DNA from 2 places in the Bacillus sp. LH1 genome. Region 1 is predicted to be linked to the other one. Evidence: riboswitches for the same ligand, from Rfam matches in the RefSeq annotation. Region 1 holds a riboswitch; the other holds the start of a gene.

What was found. A riboswitch is a leader RNA that binds a small molecule or an ion and turns the genes downstream of it on or off. The one in region 1 is predicted to bind cyclic di-AMP.
Region 2: another riboswitch for cyclic di-AMP. It lies ahead of ACX9TM_RS09790 (APC family permease); the one in region 1 lies ahead of ACX9TM_RS03935 (SipW-dependent-type signal peptide-containing protein).

Annotation. Positions count from the first base shown of each region.
Region 1 covers NZ_CM175007.1:763,064-766,478, reverse strand. Annotated here, with positions in the region: gene kdpA (potassium-transporting ATPase subunit KdpA) at 1-1,530, opposite strand, end outside; gene kdpF (K(+)-transporting ATPase subunit F) at 1,550-1,627, opposite strand; gene ACX9TM_RS03935 (SipW-dependent-type signal peptide-containing protein) at 1,627-1,731, opposite strand; cyclic di-AMP (ydaO/yuaA leader) riboswitch at 1,828-1,973, opposite strand; gene ACX9TM_RS03930 (hypothetical protein) at 2,234-2,467, opposite strand; gene ACX9TM_RS03925 (hypothetical protein) at 2,481-2,867, opposite strand; cyclic di-AMP (ydaO/yuaA leader) riboswitch at 2,961-3,108, opposite strand; gene thiD (bifunctional hydroxymethylpyrimidine kinase/phosphomethylpyrimidine kinase) at 3,194-3,415, opposite strand, start outside.
Region 2 covers NZ_CM175007.1:1,849,755-1,853,169, reverse strand. Annotated here, with positions in the region: gene ACX9TM_RS09790 (APC family permease) at 1-1,817, opposite strand, end outside; cyclic di-AMP (ydaO/yuaA leader) riboswitch at 1,962-2,107, opposite strand; gene ACX9TM_RS09785 (hypothetical protein) at 2,248-2,376, shown strand; gene panE (2-dehydropantoate 2-reductase) at 2,440-3,384, opposite strand.

The sequences.
Region 1 (3,415 bases):
TGGCACTACCGTTTTTTCTTTCAATGAAGCTGCCACAGCTAGCATCGTAATTAAACTGAAGTAACGTCCTAAAAACATAACTAAACCAGTCGTAATATTCCAAAACGGTGTATTATCTCCTAATCCTTCAAATCCAGATCCGTTATTCGCAGCTGACGATGTATATTCATATACCACTTGCGTCAAACCGTGGAAACCGGAATGAGAAATAGCATCCGTCCCTAAATTTGTTGAAAGAGCTAATGCCGAAAATCCTAAAATGAGCAATGGATGAAATAAAATCGTGACCGCGATTAATTTCATTTCCTTACCTTCAATCTTTTTACCTAAAAACTCTGGTGTCCGTCCAACCATTAACCCAGATATAAACACCGCGATAATTGCATACATAATAATGTTTACAAAACCTGCTCCAACGCCGCCATACACAGTATTTAACATCATATTTACAAGCGGAACTAAACCGCCAATTGGTGTTAACGTATCATGCATCGTATTAACAGCGCCTGTTTCAGCAGCTGTCGTTACCGTTGCGTATAGTGAAGAAAATACTGTTCCAAATCGTACTTCTTTCCCTTCTGTACTTCCTTGTACATGTTCGATACCCATTCCATTTAATGCCGGGTTCCCGTTTAGTTCAGATGTCGTAATCGTTATAAACCCTAGTAAAAATACCATAAATAGTGACACGAAAAGGATGCGGCCTTGTTTTTTATTTCCGACCATTCGTCCGTACGTAAATGGAAGTGCTGTTGGTAATAACATCATAAGCATCATTTGCAAAATATTACTCATTTGTCCTGGATTTTCGAAAGGATGCGTAGAATTTGCTCCGAAAAATCCACCGCCGTTATTTCCAAGTTCCTTAATGGAAACGAATGATGCAACAGGTCCACGTAAAATACTTTGCTTTGCACCTTCAATCGTTTGTGCTGTAACCGCCCCATCTAACGTTTGTGGTACGCCAAGTGCGACAAAAACTAGTGCCGCAATAAATGCAATAGGAAGAAACACTCTCGTTAACGCTCTCGTAAAATCAACGAAAAAGTTACCAAGTTCTTTTCCAGCAAGTCCTCTTATAAAAGCCATAACGAGCGCTAATGTCGTTGCTGGTGCCGCAAACATTAAAAATGTAATCCCGATTAATTGTGATAAATAGGATAAACCATTTTCACCGCTATAATGCTGTAAATTTGTATCAGCCATAAAACTAATCGCTGTATTAAAAGCGAGCGTAGGCTCCATCCCTTCAATATGTGCTGGATTTAGCGGCAGCACACCTTGTAATCTGAAAATGAAGTATACGACAACGATCATAAATCCATTTAATAAAACTAATGATAATGCGTACTGTTTCCACGTTTGATTGTATGCTTTTACACCCGTAATTTTAAAAATAAGTTTTTCAAAAGGCCCGAATACTTTATCTAACGTTTTGCTACCTTGAAAAGCTTTTTCTAAATAAATCCCCGTTGGCTTTGCTACTAAAATAAACAAGAGCATTGTAATAATGACTGCAACCCAAATCATAATGAATGATTCCCCCTAATTAAAACTTCTCTGGATTTAATAATGCATACACTAAATACACTGTAATTGCTGCGACAATAACCGATAAGACAATCATCATGATTGCTTTCCTTCTTTCACAACTTTATCTGACCAACTTGCAAGACTTGCCATCGATGCAACTAATAAAATAAAAATCCCGACCATTACAACATCTAACATAACTATCCCTCTCTTTTTGTTAAAATTTACCATTTAAATATTAAAAAAGAACACTGAGCTCTACTCAGTGTTCAAAAAATGAACAACAAAAAGTAAACCTCCTCTCTAAACGCTTACGAGGTTAGCTGTCGGATTCGGGCCTAAAGAGTAGCCCTACTTTCAAAACTGAAAGATTCACCCCAAGTGACGATGCACAAAATTGGTTCCCCCGCTCCATTTCTGGAACTCAGCGATTTTAGGTTTTTTTGGAAATTTTATGAATGATTTATGAGAGTAAATATACTCCTCTATATTTCACTTGTAAAGGGGTAAATTACTGAAAATAATAATATTTACATTCATTTAAACGCTTACATTGAAGATTATTACTGTTATTTCATCTATTTTCTTTATTTCTCTTTTCTTTTCTTAAAAATGACCTTTTAAATATGAAATAAAAAAAGCGAATGACATGAAGTGCATAGCTTGTTGCACTCAGCATTCGCTCTTTTTTATTCAACCTTTATTCTCCTCGTAAAAATGCACGTAAATTTCTCCCGCGAATATAAACTTGTGTCAATTCTGCATGTAGCTGCTCATACTCGGTAATATCTACCTCTAAATACAAAGCATCTTTTGATGGTAATATAATATACGGCCCTGGAAAAAGGGGATCGATCTGAACCAATTCTTGAACTCGCTCTACCGATACTGCCCAACGATTTGCTATATCTCCAAGTAATAGTACCTTCATCATTTCTTCCCCCGCCCTATTCAAAAAATAAAAAAGAAATATTATCACAATTTGTAAACACGACAAACTTAGCTCCAATTGTTTCATAGAGCCTCGCTGGATATCGTTTATTCCTTGTAACAACAGTAATAGGTGCTTGAAAAGAAAAGCGAATGTGTTCTGTGAAAAAACTAACGATTGGAAGCTCATCCCCTAGTAAAATCACCTTCTTAATACACTCACAAATACTAGTAAAGTCCTGCTCCTTACTGCAGCTATAAGTCCAATCAAACCCACAATTCCTAACTTCAGCCGCTATCTCTTCATTTGCTGTAAAAATAATTAACTCATGTTGAAATGATACTAAATCTCTTAAACTATTTACCTTACTTTCTTCTCCAACACAAATAAGTGTTAGTTCCATGTACCTCATCCTCCTTAGTATAAAAGAAATCAAACATAGATTGATATTCCCCTATACTAATCAGATCGATGAAGTGATGTATCCATCATGGCACCGTCCTCTCTCAAGACGCTTACGAAGTTAGCTGTCGGATTCGGACTTTGAGAGTAGCCCTACTTTCAAACTTGAAAGATTCACCCCTAGTGACACTGCACAAATTGGTTCCTCCGCTCCATATAATTGGACTCAGCGTTTACAAAAAAATGTATTCTGGCTGATATATTACTCCTGTATTTTGAAAAAGTAAACAGAAAAAAAGCCAGTTATAAAACTGGCTTTTCACTTATCTATACACGCGTTCTATTCACTTTATACGCAAAATGATTCGTCGGTCCATGACCACTACCAATATTCAATGGCTCTTCAATTGCTATACTAATAAATCGTTTTGCTTCTTGAACAGCATCTTCAATTGAGTATCCTTTCGCAAGTCCTGCTGTAACCGCTGAAGCAAATGTACACCCACTTCCATGCGTTTGCTTTGAAGGAATTCGCTCGCTTCTAAACTC
Region 2 (3,415 bases), 1.1 Mb from region 1:
AAATGATATGGAACTGTCGTAATAACAACATTTCTTTTATAAAGTAAATACGCACGTATGAGTAAACTGGATTGATTATGAAGAATGTTATGCCAACCTTTTTTCGGAATGAACTGTGGTATAACGACCGTAACGCGGTAATTCGATTCACTTGCCTTATATTGCACTGTATCAATGAACTTCGTTAGCGGCTGAATAATACTTCTATAATGAGAATGTAATGTAACAAGCCTTACTTCAGGTTGCCACTTCTTCCATTTCTCTTCAAATTTCTTTTCTTCTTCTCTGTCAAAAGCAACATATACAGCGATAACTTGATCTGCCGAAAGAGACTTCGCATAGTTCAATGAATTTTCTACTACATGCGTCATACCTGCTACAGGAACGACAATTACATTCCCCTCAATCGGAATAAGAGGCTCGCAAGTTTTTAAACTTAATTGATCACCCACTGCATCATAATGCTTCTTAATTCGATGGAATAAGAAGATAATAACTGGTAAGAAAATAAGAATCGACCAAACTTGTGCAAATTTAGTTAAAAAGAACATGCTCATTACGATAAAACTAATAACTGCACCAATTAAATTAACCGTTAATCTTAAAGCCCATCCTTCAGGCTTTTCGCGAAGCCATTTTAATACCATTCCTGTTTGAGAAAGTGTAAATGGAATAAATACACCTACTGCATATAGTGGAATTAAATGTTCTGTTTGTCCTTGGAAAGCTACAATTAAAATAATCGAAGCAACTCCAAGTATAATAATACCGTTTGAGTAACCTAGACGGTCTCCTCTAATCGTAAACATTCTCGGTATGAATTTATCTTTTGCCAGGTTAACCGCTAATAAAGGAAATGCAGAATAACCTGTATTAGCAGCAAGAATTAATATTAAAGCTGTTGTACCTTGTATGAAATAGTACATGAAATTACGTCCAAATGTTTGTTCAGCAATTTGAGAAACAACTGTTACTTCTTTACTCGGAGTCACTCCGTAATAATAGGCTAAAAACACAATTCCTGAAAATAACACAGCAAGTAATGCACCCATTGCAAGCAATGTTTTTGCAGCATTGTTTGGCGCAGGATCTTTAAAGTTCGGAATTGCATTTGAAATTGCTTCAACACCTGTTAAAGCAGAACTACCTGATGCAAATGCTCTTAGTAATAAAAATAAACTAATCCCTGCAACTGGTGTACCAATCGGCGCATGTAAAGTGGGTGAAACATGACCAGTTAAAATATTATATATGCCTACACCAATTAATATAAATAATGCTAAAACGAATAAATAAACAGGATATGCTAAAACGGAAGCTGATTCCGTTACTCCTCTTAAATTTAAGATCGTAATTAATATAACAAATATAACCGCAATAATTACGTTGTGTGCATGTAAGCTAGGAAATGCAGACGTAATTGCATCTGTACCAGCGGACACACTTACCGCAACAGTTAAAATATAGTCAACTAATAAAGATCCTCCAGCAATTAAGCCTGGATTCATCCCTAAATTTTCTTTTGATACAACATACGCTCCCCCGCCATGCGGATAAGCAAAAATAATTTGACGATAAGATAAAATAAGGGCTGTCAATAATACTAATACCCCAACAGCGATCGGAATGGAATACCAATAAGCGATCGCTCCAACACCTGCTAAAGCAATTAAAATTTGCTCTGGACCGTAAGCAACTGATGACAATGCGTCAGAAGATAAAATAGCTAAAGCTTTCGTTTTATTAAGCTTCTGTTCTCCAAGCTCCGTTGATTTTAACGGTCTTCCAATTAAAAATCTTTTAATAGATGAAACCAATGCTGTCCACTCTCCAATAATTTTGTACGAACTTTACTGCTTGTTACAGCCAGTAAACGATTTCCTCAGAAAACAAAAAATGTCTACAAGCCATAGCGAAATAGACTTGTAGACATTATTTTTTTTGTCGCACAAGCTCCACCTTCCTTCTCAATATAACGCTTACGAGGTTAGCTGTCGGATTCGGGCCTATGAGTAGCCCTACCTTTTCAAGGATTCACCCCATCGGATTATGTACTAATCCGTAAAAACGGGTCCCCCGTACCATGCGGTTTCAGCGATTTAGAAAATTGAAACTGTGGATTATAATACTCCTTTATTTTCAAAAAGTAAACAAAAATTTTTAATAAGAAAAAAATTAAAATGATTGCGCATAATCCACTGAGAAATATACATAATGAATACTAAAAAATCCGCAAAGGAGACCCATATGTCTAAAGAAAAGAAGCCTATTTTTTCCGATTCATATTTAGATGCAGTAGCAAATGAAATTAATCAGTTATATGGTAAACGTGAACAGGAAATAAATTTGACAGATAGAACGAAAAGAAATAAATAATTTGTCATACAAAAAATAAAAAAGATAGCAATACACTTATATATTGCTATCTTTTTTATTTTTTCATACATCTAATTCTATTACAGATCTGTTAAAGGTCATCTCTTCATACACCTTTAAATTTTGATATATAGTGCCTAATAATGGTGCCGCTATAGAAAATTGCTCTGCTACATCCAGTAAATATCCTTGCAAGTGCTTCCCTTCAATAAACGAACCCTTTTCCATATCACGTTGCATTGATGACTTCATATCATACGAAATTTTATCAATCGTTTTCATATGTTCCTGGGCAATATTAGCCTTTACTGGAGCTCCTAATACTCTCATGATTTGTACAGATTCCTCAAACACATTACGGATAAAATCACGGCCGCCTTCACTTTCACGGATTGGTCCAATTGGTGCACGCATTAACGTTGTCACACCTGACATTACAGTAATAAATAAATATTTATGCCACATATCTTGCGTAATATTTTCACTTAAAACAAAACTAGATTTCGTACCTGAAAATGCTTTAGAAATATGCTTTACTCTCTCTGAATTTTGAGACTTAATTTCTCCAAACACAAGTCTGTTGGCAGCGCTGGTTTGTACAATTTCTCCTTGATCGTTTAACGTCGTCTCGATAAAGCATAAACCGCCAATTACTTTTTCTTCGCCGAATTCTTTTTGTAATAGCGATAAATGAGCGATACCATTTAACAATGGAATGATTACAGTATTTTCGCCAACAAACGGCTTCAAATCTTGAATTGCCTCGTTTAAGTGATACGCTTTTGTTGAAAATAAAATAACATCAAATGGAGAAGTTCGCTCTTCTTTCGTTATTAATTTCGGTCGGAAGGAAAAATCCCCGTTAACACTTCGGATTACAAGTCCTCTTTCCTCTAATTGTTTTTTCCGTTTACTACGAACAAGAAACGTGACATCTTCTCCCTTCTCGACTAATCTGCCACCAAAAAATCCTCCGACTCCACCAGCGCCTAATACTAAAATCCGCATACAGCATCCCCCTTTTCAAAATACAATTTTA